DNA from 2 places in the Desulfovibrio oxyclinae DSM 11498 genome. Region 2 is predicted to be linked to the other one. Evidence: predicted binding sites of a transcription regulator. Region 2 holds the regulator's gene; the other holds the start of a gene.
What was found. Region 2 encodes sigma-54, which starts transcription at its own class of promoters, with help from an activator protein. Its sites were predicted from a motif close to CTGGCACGGNNNNTGCTT; they were not measured.

Region 1 (7,377 bases), on a different contig from region 2:
TTGCCCTCGTGCACTCTGGAAAGCAGGGGTCTGCCCACATACAGGTCGTCATGGTCCATGCGGTGGACCATTATATAATCCCTGTCCCCCACATACGGGGGCACTCCGTCACCGCTCCAGTGCAGGATATTACCGTCGGGATCGGCCACGACCAAGTCCATGAGGTACTCATTGGCATGCCTGTACTGACGCAGAAGCGCACTGAACTGATCGTCGTGCGCGGCATGGCGGTTGTGCGTATCTTCAAGCAGCGCAGCCACGCTGATCAGGCCGTTGAGCACCTCGCCGATGCTCATGAGGGTCTTTTCGGTCTGCCCTGCGGCTATGCTGGAAATGAAACGAAGATTCTGGCGAGCACTTTCATTGACGGCCCGGTAAGAGGTGTAGGCACTGAAAAGGAAGAGCAAAAGAACAGAGAAAAACAGGGCGGCCGCAAAGACCCATGACAGGTAAACCTGTCGCTTGCCCTCTCCGCTGAAGCTCTGCTCCTCGCGAATGCCGACCATGGCCCCCTCCTGGTGGGAATCATTCCTTCTTTAACCAATACAGGAGAGGGGGCGCAGGTCAAGCAAAGAGTTTTTTAGCGAAAACGGTCCGGGGAGAGATCCACGCGTTTGAGAATCTTCTGAAGAGCGACGCGGCTGAGGCCGCTTATGCGGGCAGCTTCGGAGACGTTGCCGCCAGTGGCTTCCAGCAGACGCCGCGTATAAGACCTCGTGAAATCGTCCACGACCGCGGCCTTGGCTTCCTTGTAGGACGACAGCTCACCCGGTCCATCGCCGGAAACACCATTTTCCGCCATGCGCACCACGGGCAATGTCACGCGGTCGCCCGCGGCAAAGACTGCCAGCCGCCTCACGAAGTTCTGCAATTCACGCACGTTGCCGGGCCACGGGCGGGCAGAGAGATATCCGAGCGCTTCGGGGGTCGGCTCCTTGGGTGTGGTTCCGAGTTCCGCACAGGTCATGTCCAGGAAGTGATGCACCAGCAGCGGGATGTCCTCGGTCCTTTCACGCAGGGACGGCACGGTGACGGTGAGCACGTTCAGCCGATAATACAGGTCTTCGCGGAATTCGCCCTGACGCATGCGTTCTTCCAGATCACGGTTTGTGCTGGCGAGAATGCGCACGTTGATGGGAACGTTTCTGCTCGCCCCCACCGGCCGGATTTCCTGCTCCTGAAGGCACCTGAGAAGTTTGGTTTGCAGTCCCATGGGCAGATCGCCGATTTCGTCCAGCAGGAGGCTGCCCCCCTCGGCGTTGACAAAGAGGCCCTTTCTGGCGCGATCTGCGCCGGTGAAGGCTCCCTTGACGTGGCCGAAGAGTTCGCTCTCCAGCAGATGTTCGGGAATCGCCGGGCAGTTCACCGCCACCATGGGATTCTCAGTGCGGGAACTCAGCCGATGCACGACGCGAGCGGCCAGTTCCTTGCCGGTGCCGGACTCACCGAGGATAAGGACGGTATAATCGGACTGGGCCACGGCGGCCAACGAATCCTTGAACCTGCGGATGGCCGGACTGTCACCAACAATGCAGTCCGTCTCACTGCGACAGGCCAGTAGACTCCTGAGTCGCTCGTTTTCGCCCAGCAGACGGCTTCTTTCCAGCGCCTTTTCCGCCACACGGAACAGTGCCTGCGGCTCCACCGGCTTGGTGAGGAAGTCGTACGCACCCATTTTTAGCGCGCGCACCGCCTGCTCGATGGTTCCATGCGCCGAAAGCATGACGAGGGTGGTTCCGGGCCACTGGTCGTGGATGCGTCCCACCAGCTCGATACCGTCCATTTCGGGCATCTTGAGGTCCGAGATGACCACGTCGAACGGCAGGTCCTCCATGAATTCCAGTGCCTCCGCACCGGAATGGCAGGCCATGATGCGTTCATTCGGGTAGCGGCTCTCCAGCAGGCGGGCTATGCCGCTCGCGAAGTCCGGCTCGTCGTCCACAACGAGAATGCTTGTCTTGTCGTTAGCCATTCACTGTATCCTGATTGGCGCCCTGCGCCTTGTTGAAACGTATGGTGAACACCGCGCCGCCATCGTTGGCGACCTCGATGCTTCCGCCCATGTCCTGCAACAGCCCGTAGACCACGGCCAAGCCGAGGCCGGTCCCCTTGCCCACTTCCTTGGTGGTGAAGAAGGGTTCGAACACGCTGTCCAGAATCTCGGTCGGGATGCCGGGGCCCGAATCATGGACCTGAACAGATGGCCGCCCCTGCTCGTCCCGGAAAACCCGGAACCGGATGCTGCCATCCTGAACCACGGCATGCATGGCATTGTTGAAGAGGTTTGCCAGTATCTGTCCGAGGGCCTGCCCGTCAACCGAGGCACCCGAAAAATCCGGATCCACCTCCACGGACACGTCGATGTTGCGATCCTTGGCCTGCACGCTCAACACGTTCACGGTGTCCTCCACCGAGCGGGCCAAATCCACTTCACCGCCCTCTTCACCCTTGGCCGGACGGGCGAAGTCCAGCAGGTCACGCAACACGTTCTGGGCCTGAGTGGCGTGCTTGAGGATAACGTCGGCATCGCGGCGATTCTCATCGCCATGCGGTCCGTTCTTCAAGAGTTCGCCGTAGCATTTGATCACACCGAGCGGGTTGTTCATCTCGTGTGCCAGCCCGGCCGCAAAACGTCCGACGGTGGCGAGCTTCTCGCTCTGACGAACGCGGGCCATCATGCGCCGTTCCGCGGTGACTTCGCGCACATAGACAACCGTACGGGAGTCGTCGGCCACCGGATAGAATCCTACCACGAACTGGCGGTTGTCCACGGAGACCTCTTCCGTGGATTTCAGTCTGCGCCGCAGCGCTTCGGACGGGCAGTCCTCACCCTTGCGGGCGTACAGCACAGGCAGAAGCTCGGAAACGCCGGCTCCGCCGAGTTCTTCGGCCAGAGCTCTCGCTGCGGCGTTGGCCACCACCACGGAGCAGGACCCTTCCAGCAGAAGCAGCGGGTCGGCTATGCCCTCCACGATGGACTGAAGCATGTCCTTCTGACGCAACAGGTTGTCCAATGCGCCGAGGTTTTCCATGGCGATGCCGAGCTGGGTGCCCAGCGCGCGCATGATATCATGATCCTTGTCCTCAAAAATGATGTCGTGATCCCACCACAGGGTGAGCAACCCTTCCGAGGCGGTAGAGGTTGCACCAACCGGCACAAAGGCCAATCGGCTGCCGAGGAACGGCTCGCCCTCCACCAAAACATCCTTCCAGTTTTCCGGAAGTGAAGGATGCTCCTGCTCCTCGGGCCACGCATAACGGTTCTGCGAGGCCAGCATGCAGGTAAACTGCGCTCCCCGCGCATCGAACCGCCGGGCCAGCAGCGGCAGGCAGTAACGCCACATTTCCTTTCTGGACTGGCTTCGGTTCAGACCGTCAATGAGCTGCACAAAAAGCGTAACGTCGGCCTTGCGTTCAAACGCTTCCCTGCTGAGCTGTTCAGTGCGCATGGCCACGGTTCGTTCAAGGTTGGCTGCGTTGTCGCGAAGCTGTTGCTGCACGGAAAGCAGGTGATCGCCCAGTTCCTCCATGCCATGGACCATTTCGTCGATCTCGTCCGAATGCTCCATGCGCTCAAGCGCCTTCACTTCATCCTTGCCGCCGAAACGATCGCGGAAAACCTGCGTCAGCCGTTTCAGGTTCGCGGATACCAACCTGTTGAAGAAGACCTGCACCACGGCGAAAAACATGATCATGCCCACGCCATAGATGCCGATATAACCGACGGTGGCGTCGCGAATCTGCGTGACCGCGTCATCCACGGGAAATCCCACGAGGTCCACACCGTCGATGGCGCCTGCCTCGCGACCGAAACCGCGCTCCCTGCCGTACCGTTCCAGGAGCACCTGAGGCGCCTCTTCCGGTTCGCCGTGGCAGTGCAGACATTTCTTGTAAAAGGTGACGGGCCGGGCGGTTATGAAATATTCGTCCTCACCAATTCTGCGGTAGCCCTCCCACTCTTCCTGTTCCGGGCTCTGGCGAAACTTGTCGAGCAGTTCAAGTTCAAGCCCTCTTGCCTCGTAATCGGGATTGCGCGCATTCACGGAGACGCGGCGGTACAGCACCTCCGAGTCCTCCAGCGCCACCCTGTCCATGACGCTTCTGGATATGAAGGAGGAACTCATGGCCTCAATGACGAATTCATCCTTGGGCAACACGCTGAACATCTTTGGACGCAGGTCCTCGCGAACATAGCGCTGAACGGAGTCCGCCTGCGCCAGGGCGAGCTTGGCCCGGTCGCGAACTTCGGAATCGAGCAGCGACTTGAGATGAAAATACATGCTGGCGGAAAAGAACACGCCCATTATGAAGACAATGGTCCCAAGGCCGAGCAGGAATTTCACCTGCAGTGTCTGGGGCCTGAATATGGTCATCTGCTATACACCTCTGAGTGGAAGAATAAGGGTTTCATACTAATGCCGGGATTGATTTGTGGCAAGAGCGGTAAAAATTCGGGCAACTTCGCATAGAGGGGGCAACACCTGCAAACCAAAGTATGCAAACTCATCGCGGGACACTTTTTTCACAGTCAATAAAATCAGGAACTTGAAAGCATGTGAAAGTTGGCACGCAGCTTGCCTAAGGGAGGGCAACCTTGTTTCAAACCCTAAACCCTCAGGGGAGGAGATTTATGGCAAGCTCTGATGTCGGACGTCCAAGCAACGTCCCCGTATGGATCCTCAGCGGCATTCTGCTGCTGTACGGATTCCTTGTTGCAACCGGGGCTCTCACCCCGATGTTCAAGGCCCTCAACGTTCACAAATCCGTGGACCTCATGGAAGTGCTCGGCTTCACTTTCGGCGGTCTCGGACTTGTAACCGCCATGCTGCGCGCCGGCCGCATGAACAAGCCCCAGACGAACATGGACATCTTCGTCCTGGAAACGATCCCGGGCATCATGTTCATCGTCGCACTCGCCATGGGCATCCGCTGGTTCGCCGAGCCGATGGTTACGATGATGTCCAGCGCCCTGGTGCCGGTTCTCGGTTTCAAGATCCACAAGGTCCTGAACCTGAACTACGTCGTCCTGGGTATTCTGGTCGGTATCATCATCACCAACAGCTGGGGAATCCCCAAATTTGCCGCCGCTGGCGTCAAGACTGCACGCTTCGTCCTGAAGATGGGCGTCATCCTGCTGGGTGCACGCTACTCCTTCGCGGAACTCGCCAAGCTCGGCATGGTCTCCGTCTGGATGATCGGCTTCTTCGTTCTGGGAACCGTGTTCTTCGTGCTGTTCCTCGGTAAGGTCTTCAAGCAGCCCAAGTCCATGACCGGTGTCCTGTCCGCGGGCATGGGCGTCTGCGGTGTGTCCGCGACCGTTGCCTGCGCTCCGGTCGTCAAAGCCCGCTGCTCCGAAATGGCCTACACCATCGGTACCATCCTCGGCTTTGGTATCCTCTGCATGTTCGCCTTCCCGACCATCGGTAAGCTCGTCGGCATGAACCCGACGCAGTTCGGCGCATGGGCCGGTACCGGCATCCTGAACTCCGCTCAGGTCGCCGCTGCTTGTCTCGCGTTTAACGCCGTGGACATCAAGACCCTCAAGGTCGGCGAAATCTTTAACATTACCCGCGTACTGTTCCTGCCCATCATCGTTCTGGTGCTGGCAAGCTGGTTCGGTAAGGCCGCAGGCCAGAAGCTGTCCTTCAAGGAAGTTGTCATCGACAAGTTCCCCATCTTCATCATCGGCTTCCTCCTGCTGTTCTTCATGTCCTCCATCGGCATGTTCTCGCCCCCGGGCCACTACAAGGGTAAGTACCTCGACTTCAGCTACAACCAGCGCACCGAAGTTACCCCTGAAGAGCTCACCGTGCTCCAGAACGCCAAGCTCGAAGGTCTGCTGCCCGAAGAAGAAGCTGCATACAACGACCTCGTGAAGCAGCATCAGATCGCCGGTAACTTCGAAAACCGCGACAACAAGGAACAGTTCGACGCCACTGCCCGCAAGCGCATGGGCGGCATCGAATCCATCCTGGCACGCGCCAAGGGCAAGGAACTCACCATCAGCGCCGACGTTAAGTCCGCACTGAAGCACGCCGTCAAGCAGGTCCACAAGAAGTCCAAGACCGTCGTCACCCTGACCGACGCCATGGTCTGGTTCTTCGCATACGGCCTCATCGGTCTCGGCATGCAGATCACCCGCAAGTCTCTCGCCCAGGCGGGCGGCTGGCCGCTGGTGATGGGCGCCATTTCCGGCGTGACAAAGGCGACCCTGTCCTTCATTGTCGTCATGTACTTCGTCAAGGACGTCGTCCTTAAGTAAGTGGAGGAGTAATAATGGAAGAAAACGTGAAGCTTGAAAAAGAGAACTGCCCGGTCTCCGATCAGGACCAGCAGGACAACGAAGAACGCGCGCTCTCCGTCTTCGCCTCCGAAAAGAACGAAGACCTGACCGCCCTCGTCCTGGTTCTCATTGTGACCTTCGTCGTGCTGCTTTTCACCAAGTGGCTCGTCTAAAGTAACCCAACCCCGGGGGGAGTTTCCGAACTCCCCCCGGATACAAACGAGACAAGCATGTTCAAGAAAATTCTTCTCGCCACACACGGAACACCCGGAGCCCGCAAGGCCGAAGCACTCGCTGCGGACTGGGCCAAACGGACCGGAGCCGAGCTGCTGGTACTCAGCGTCGCAAACGAAGCATGGAAAGACATGACCTGCGACGACTGGCTCAACACTTCCACCACCCGCAACACCTTCGGCGGTTATGTGGAAGGACAGATCAGCGCGGAAGTGGACCGTCTTCACACACGCATTCGCGAGGACATGCAGGATATTTCCCCCAAGTTCGCCTGCGTGGTAGGCAAGCCTTTCGAGGCCATCGCCGAAGTAGCAGCCGAAACCGAAGCCGATGTCCTCATCATCGGCGCAAGACAGAAGAAGCAGGCTCCGGGCTTCAAGGACCGGGTCACCGCCAAGGACCTCCACCCGCTGCTGCCCTGCCCGCTCGTCGTCGCACCGTAAATACTTGGCTCAAAAGCCGCGCAGAGATACAGTAAAGAATATGGATACCCCAACCGAAAATATCTGGATGCCCCTGAACCTGCCGTGGAAGCAGGACTTCTGGGACGAACTCAACCCCATTAAGACCATGCGGCTCAACCCGCACTGGCACATCACGGAGAGCGAGACAGTCCGAGGAACCGGGGACGGCGCGGCTTACGACATCGATGACATTCTTTCGGACCGCCAGTATACGATCCACGTCATGACTGAATCCGGCCCGGACCACTGGGTTGCCCGTTTCGGCGAGACAGGTCTCGTCATCCGCGCCCGCTCGGAAGAAAGCGGCGGTAACACCGCCCTGAGCTTCGAAATAGATCCGGGCGACGAAGAACCGGTCATCAGCCGCGAACAGGTCGCGAACCTCATCGAGCACTG
Region 2 (7,377 bases):
CCAGATCGTACGCGCGGCGGGCATCGGCACAATTGGAAACCAGCACCAGCACGTCTTCTTCGGCCAGATCCGAAAGCTGGGCCTCCAGCTCGTCGAGCTGAACGAAAAGGCATTCCACCCCGCCGGGGATGGCAAGCGACATTATCTGCTGCTGCATAATATCGACCGATAGCTCATCGTTGGCCACGACGATGACCGTTGCACCGGTGTAGGGAAGCCAGGACTCAATGACCTGACCGTGAATGAGGCGGCTGTCGATGCGAATGAGCGCCATCTAGTGCTTCCCCTTTTTGGAGCCCGGTTTGGCATTGAGCAGCGCGCCGGCCACCTTGATGCCCTGTCGTCCGGCCTCCGCCGCGTCAGATGCAATTTCCGCAAGCGGCTTCTGGCGTGACTGAAGCGCCTTGACCAACATCGGCAGGTTGACGCCGGTGACAACTTCAACCTTCTCCGATTTGAGCAACGAAAGGCTCAAGGTCGTTGGAGAGCCACCGAAAAGGTCCGTAAGGATGATGGTGCCGCGGTTGTCGGAGTTGCGCTGAATGGCGCTCCTGATGGCTTCCACGGTCTTGTCCACGCCCTTGTCCACATCCACGCCCACCGACTCGGTACGCTCCTGCGGTCCGAGCACGGTCTCTGCCGCGTTGATGAGTTCCCTTCCGAAGGCTCCGTGCGTCACCACGAGGACGCCAGCGCCGATTTCCTGTCCGGTCTCAGCCATGAGTGCCTACCCAAGTTCCATGTGTCGGTGTTCCAGAGTTACGGAGTATCCGTTGTCCTTCAGATTGGCAAAAAGATTCTCTGCCACTGCCACGGAGCGATGTCTGCCGCCGGTGCACCCGATGGCAATGGTTATTCTGTACCGCCCTTCGTCAGCATAGAGAGGCAGAATGTAGTCAATGAAGTCCCTGAACCGGCCAATGAACTCACTGCCCGGCTCCCTGCCGAGTACGAATTCAGCCACTTCGTCATCCTTGCCGGACCCCGCCTTGAGGTCGGCATCGAAGTAAGGATTGGGCAGAAAGCGCATATCGAACACCAGATCCGCTTCAATCGGCATTCCATACTTGAAACCGAAGGACAACACATGAACACGCATACCGCGGGCGGGTTCCTGTACTGTGGTCCACTTCTCCTGAATGACGCGGCGCAGATCATGCACCGAGTACTGTGTGGAGTCGATGGCCAGCGCAGCCTGCTGGCGGATCGGCGCGAGCAGATCACGTTCCTTTTCCAGAGCCTGTTCCAGGCCGAGGCTGGAACTCTCAAGAGGGTGCGGACGGCGAGTCATGGCGTAACGCGTCACGAGCGTTTCGAGCCGCGCTTCCACGAAAAAGATTTCGACACGGGCACCCATGTTGTCCATGGATTCCAACGCTTCATTCCACTCTTCGAGAAAATCGTCCTGCCGCAGATCGAGTCCAAGCACGAGTCCGCGCTGCCGGGGGTCGTCCTTCTGGCGGAAAAGCTCGGCCAGCTTAGGTGCCATGCTCACCGGCAGTCCGTCCACGCAAAAGAATCCAAGGTCTTCAAAAACCCGGATGGCGGTACTTTTACCCGCGCCCGAAAGACCGGTTACGATGATCACCGTAAAAGCATTGCGTGGAGTCATGGCCTGCTATGCGCTCTTGAGCAGTTTCCAGAGTTCATCCTGCCCTTCCGCTTCCATGAATGCCTTACGGAAGGAATCGTCCTTCAGGAGCCTTGAAATATGCGCAAGAATACGCAGATGCATCCCGGCAACCTGTTCCGGCGCGAGCACGAGAAAGAAAATGTGGCATGGCTTGAAATCGAGCGCCTCGAAATCAAGTCCGTCGCGGCTTCGGCCCGCCACCACCGCAATCTGGTCCAGAGAATCCAGCTTGCCGTGAGGTATGGCCACGCCGTCCCCGATGCCGGTAGTTCCGAGCTCCTCCCGTTCCTTGAGAACGCGCAGAACAAGGTCGGAATCCATTTCCGGGAAGCGTTCCTGCAGTGGAACGACAAGCTCTCCGAGGGCCCCGGCCTTGTCGGCCGAGGCCATGTCGGAGAGAATCAGGTCCTTATCAAGGTAATCACCAAGTTTCATTGATCAGAATCCGGGATCGATGAGGCCGAAGTCTCCGTTGTCGCGCTTGTAGATGACGTTGACGCCCTCGGTTTCGCTATTTCTGAAGACGAGAAACTCATGATCCATGGTGTCGAGCTGCATGGCAGCTTCGTCCACGGACATGGGCTTGGGCACATAGCTGTCCGTCCCCACGATGGTGGGTTCGGCGCGACGGTCATCACCGTAGTTCAGGTAGTTCATGCGAACTTCCCGCTCCTGGCGGACCTTTCTGGTCTTGCCCTTCATCTTCTCACGCTGCTTGCGAAGCTGCGCCTCAAGCTTGTCCAGCACCAGATCAATGGTGGCGTACATGTCCTCTGAGGCTTCGATAGCCGTCAGATGCACGGTGTCCGCATCCAGGATAACGTCCGCCTTGTGACGGAGCTTCTCCACCATGAGGTTCACCTGAAGATCCGCATTGTCGGTGTCCTTGAAGAACTTGCCGAGCTTGGCGAAGCGCTTGTTGGCGTAATCCCGCAGATGCTGAGACGGATCGAAGTTCTTGAAGGTGAAGCTGACATTCATGGTATACCCTCCTGGTTATTGGGTAATGACAAGCCTTTACTAAAAATAGCTCTTGCGCTTGGACGATGATGGAATCCCCATGGCGGACCGGTACTTTGCCACGGTCCTGCGGGCGATGTTCACATCCAAACGCTCCTTGAGTATCTCGCCGATCTTTTCGTCGCTGAGCGGTTTTTTCGGCTCCTCCTCGCTTATGAGTTTTTTTATGAGCGCCTTGACGCTTTCCGACCCGACCTGCGAACCGTCGCCGAGGTCGAGAGCACTGTTGAAAAAGAATTTGAGCTCGAAAATACCGTGCGGAGTGGACACGTACTTGCTCGTGGTGATGCGGCTGACCGTGGACTCATGCATGTTGATGTCCTCGGCCACTTCCTTGAGGATCAGCGGCTTGAGCTTGGTCACGCCCTCCTCGAAGAACTCGCGCTGGAACTTCACAATGCTCTCCATGACCTTGTAGAGCGTGCGCTGACGCTGATACAGACTCTTCATCAGCCACGCGGCGGAGCTCATCTTGTCACGGAAATATTCCTTGTCCAGGTCCGCCCTGCCCTGCACCGTATCGGCGAGGAACTGGTTCATCTGCAGACGCGGCAGACCATCCTCGTTGAGCACGATCACAAAGTCGTCCCCGTAGCTGTATACATACACGTCGGGGCTGACGTAATGCGGCTCCGTACTGGAAAAATTGGCTCCGGGCATAGGGTCGAGCTTCTGAAGCTCTTCAAGGTACCCCTTGAGCTCTTCCAGAGAAATCTTGAACTTGCGGGCCAGCGGCTTGAAGCGGTTCTTTTCGATGTCTTCAAGGTGCTCGGTGACTATCGAAACGAGGATGGGATCGTCGATGCCAAGCATCTCCATCTGGACGAGCAGACATTCCCGCGGCGTACGGGATGCAACTCCCACCGGATCAAGGCGCTGAATGCGCTTGACGACCGACTCGACAAGCTCCCCATCAACACCGGGAATCATCTCGCAAAGCTCTTCCATGCTGGCATGAAGATAGCCGTTGGAGTCGAGATTGCCTATGATAACGTCAGTGATTGCGACTTCCTGATCCGTGAAGTCGGAGAGACGGATCTGCCAGCCGAGGTGCCCTTCAAGGGATGGCTTGGAGGCAAGACGGGCTTCGAACGTCAGGCCCTCTTCAGGGGACTCGTACTCACGAACCTGCGACTGCTTGGACGAGCTTGAGAATTCTCCCATGTAGTTGTCCCAGTCCGCATCGCGCATGACGGATTCATCGGTGCCCTCACCCGCTTCCTTGAGCGTGTCGGACTCCTTTTCGGGCGCCTCCTGAACCGCCTCGTTCTCGGACTCCTCCAGGAACGGGTTTTCAAGAAGCTCCTGCTGAACCGTTTCAACCAGCTCAAGGCGCGACATCTGCAGCAGCTTGATTGCCTGCTGCAACTGTGGCGTCATGACCAGCTGCTGCGTCAGCTTGAGTTGTTGCCTGAGTTCAAGCCCCATACGGTTTCTCTATTCGTGCGGGCGTCCCACCCGGTTCTCGACATAAATTGGTCATTTGATTCGGGCACACAGCCCGAATCTCTTGTGTAAGAGTATGCCACATGCTTTCGGCTACCGCAAGAAAGACCGGATAACCAACCGCAAATGTTGATTTTACATACGCAATACAATGAGCATGAAAAAACTGTACCAACCTTCCGGGCGACTGTAAACGACCAAAGGGTGGAACTCTTGAAAAAAGCTAGAGCGAGAAGTCTTCGCCCAGATAAATCTGGCGGGCCCGAGAGCTCTGGACGATGTCGGCGGGGGTGCCGTCGAGGATGATGGTGCCCTCGTACACGAGGTAGGCACGGTCGCAGATATTCAGGGTCTCCCGGACGTTGTGGTCGGAGATGAGAATACCGATACCCATGCTCTTGAGCACGGAGATGATCTCCTGAATGTCGATGACCGCGATGGGGTCGATGCCGGCGAACGGTTCGTCGAGCAGAATGAAGTCCGGGCTCATGATGAGCGCGCGGGCGATCTCAAGCCTTCTCCGTTCGCCGCCGGAAAGGTACATGGATGCCTGATCGGCCAGCTTGGTAATGGAAAACATATCCATGAGCTCGTCTGCACGCTCGCGCTGCTGGCGAGGCGTCATGTCGGTCTGCTCAAGGATTATCTGGAGGTTCTGGCGAACCGTCAGTTTGCGGAAGATGGAACTTTCCTGCGGCAGATAGCTCACGCCCAGACGGGCCCGTTCGTGCAACGGCAGGTCGGTGATATTTCTGCCGTTGAGATAAACGTCACCGGAGTACGGTTTGACGATCCCGGCCAGCATGTAGAACGTCGTGGTCTTGCCCGCGCCGTTGGGGCCGAGCAGCCCCACGACTTCCTCGCGACCGAGCGACAGCCGGATGCTGTGAACGACTTCCTTGCGACCATAGCGTTTGCTGAGGTCGGAGGCGGAAAGGCCTTTTTCCATCTACTGAATCTCCAGACCGCTGTTGGTGAAAAACTCGGCCTCGACGCGTTTGCCCTTGCCGCCGACCACTTCACTGCGGTTTTCACGAACGTAAAAACGAATCTTCTCGCCGGTGATGCTGTTGGGGCCGTCACGCAGCACAGGCTCCTGCTCCATGACCAGGATACGCGGCTCGACCAGATAGGTCAGCTTGCCGCAGTCACCGGAAGTATTGCCCTTCTCCGCATGAACGTTGCCAGTGGCGACGATGCGGTCAATGCCTTTCACGTCGAAACGCTTATCCCCCGTGACGAAGAAAGCGGAGACCTTGTCCGCAGTGAGCGTGAGTCCTTCGTGCTTGGCAACCACGTTACCCTCGAATGCGACGACCTTACCCTGCTCGTCGTAGGTCATGCGGTCCGCGTTGACCTTGACAGGAACGCCGGTGGGCCCTTGCGGCTTGGGCGGGACATCCTGAATGTCGGATACAACCTGTCCGGCACCTTCGGCCGGTTCGACTTCGGCAGGCGCCTGAGCCTTGCCCTTGTCTGCTGAGGTCTTGCGCGGATCGGGAACCTTATCGAGATACTTTGCGTTGGCGTAGCCGATAGCCTCGGCTTCGGGATAATCGGTGGCGTCAGGTTCAAAGACGGCAACCCAACCGTCCTTGGGATGCGCCACCCGCACGCGATCACCTTTCATGAGGGTCCGCACGTGCTCTGCGCCGGGATTTCTGGCCTCGCGAACGTTCAGATTCGCCGAAGTTTCGCGCAGTTCGCCCAACTCCTGGGCAGAGGTGTCAGTTACGGGGAGCGCCACAAACAGGGCCGCCAACATGAAGTACAGGACTCGATTGAAAAACATATTACTGCTCCGCTTGTTCGTCAGGCTCGGAAGTCCCGTCTGAGCCGACCGCGCTGGTGCTCACGACCGCCTCGACACCGCCGGCCGCCACCATCTGCCGTGAGAGAAGGTCTATCTCGACAGCTGTGGCGTTCACTTCAAGGTCGGGCCGGGCCACGGACACGCCACCTTTGATGACGACCTTGTCGATGGCTCCGACATAATCGAAATTCTTGGCCTGAACCGTAAACATGCCGAAACGTCCGTCCACGTTGTCGTACAGGGTAAGGTTATCGTTCTGCTGGTCCACTTCGCCAGCGTCGGCGCGCACGTACACTTCCTGCCGATCATCACCGAAGTAGGCAGTGAGCTGTGGACGCTCGACAACGACAAGCCCATTGTCCTGATCGTACGCAGCCTTTCGCGCCTGCAGCTTCCAGTCGAGCGCACCTTCGCTCCCCTGCTCCAACAGGATGTCCTCCGCGCTGATTTCCGTACTGGAAACCAGCGGACTGTCCTCAAGCGTCTGCTTTTCGGCGCGCGCGGGCTTTTCGGGTTCGGATTGTGAAACATACTCCTTCACAATGAACCCGAACACGATGCCGCTGAAAAAGATCGCTCCCCAAAGCAGGAGCGGCCGAAGCTTCATGTCACCCCACCCACTTGTTCCACTGTTCGTCGAGCAGGCCCCGGTGCTTGAGGATAAAGGATATGGCCTCCCGCACCGCGCCGTCGCCGCCGCGCTTCGTGGATATCCAGTCGGCCATGTTCAGTATCTCCGGCTGGGCGTTGGGAACGGCCATGGCGAATCCGGCAGCCTTCATCACACCGGCATCCACCCAGTCGTCTCCCATGAAAGCTGCGTTCTGCGCACCAACTCCGACATTCTCACAGATTTCCTCGAAAAGCGGAACCTTGTGATGATTGCCGGGATAATAATGTCGGATGCCGAGTTCCTTGATGCGACGCTCTACCGGCGGCTGATTCAGCCCGGTGATGACCGCCACTTCAAGCCCTGCGGCCTGCGCGATCTTGATACCCAGCCCGTCCTGCACATTGAAGCGCTTCATGCGCATCCCGGACTCGTCGTAGTACAGGCCTCCGTCGGTCAGCACGCCGTCGCAGTCGAGCACCAGAAGTTCCGTTTTGGCGGCCAACTCCTGTGCACGACTCATGAGATGGCCTCCCGCACGGCGAGCAGCTGCTTGACGAGCGGCTCCACACTGTCGAGGTGCAGGCTGTTGGGGCCGTCGCACAGCGCCTTATCCGGATCCGGATGCACTTCCATGAAAACTCCGTCCACGCCTGCGGCAACGGCTGCACGAGCAAGGACGGGCACATATTCACGGTTGCCGCCCGAACTGGCGCCCTGACCGCCCGGCTTCTGAACCGAGTGCGTGGCGTCAAAGACCACAGGAACATCGAACGCATGCATCTCGGGCACGGAACGAAAGTCCACAACAAGGTTGTTGTAGCCGTGCATGGCACCGCGTTCGGTGAGCCAGAT

Region 1: a site for sigma-54 is predicted at 4,563-4,580, ahead of B149_RS18045 (YeiH family protein). Genes of this name have one in related genera too.

The regions. Positions count from the first base shown of each region.
Region 1 covers NZ_AQXE01000012.1:20,552-27,928, forward strand. Annotated here, with positions in the region: gene B149_RS0113055 (sensor domain-containing diguanylate cyclase) at 1-506, opposite strand, end outside; gene B149_RS0113060 (sigma-54-dependent transcriptional regulator) at 581-1,972, opposite strand; gene B149_RS0113065 (c-type heme family protein) at 1,965-4,373, opposite strand; gene B149_RS18045 (YeiH family protein) at 4,631-6,262, shown strand; gene B149_RS0113075 (hypothetical protein) at 6,277-6,456, shown strand; gene B149_RS0113080 (universal stress protein) at 6,514-6,960, shown strand; gene B149_RS0113085 (hypothetical protein) at 7,001-7,377, shown strand, end outside.
Region 2 covers NZ_AQXE01000010.1:98,425-105,801, forward strand. Annotated here, with positions in the region: gene B149_RS0111910 (PTS sugar transporter subunit IIB) at 1-274, opposite strand, end outside; gene B149_RS0111915 (PTS sugar transporter subunit IIA) at 275-721, opposite strand; gene rapZ (RNase adapter RapZ) at 728-1,612, opposite strand; gene B149_RS0111925 (PTS sugar transporter subunit IIA) at 1,619-2,068, opposite strand; gene hpf (ribosome hibernation-promoting factor, HPF/YfiA family) at 2,072-2,614, opposite strand; gene rpoN (RNA polymerase factor sigma-54) at 2,654-4,081, opposite strand; gene lptB (LPS export ABC transporter ATP-binding protein) at 4,323-5,048, opposite strand; gene B149_RS0111945 (LptA/OstA family protein) at 5,049-5,891, opposite strand; gene lptC (LPS export ABC transporter periplasmic protein LptC) at 5,893-6,519, opposite strand; gene B149_RS0111955 (KdsC family phosphatase) at 6,521-7,045, opposite strand; gene kdsA (3-deoxy-8-phosphooctulonate synthase) at 7,042-7,377, opposite strand, start outside.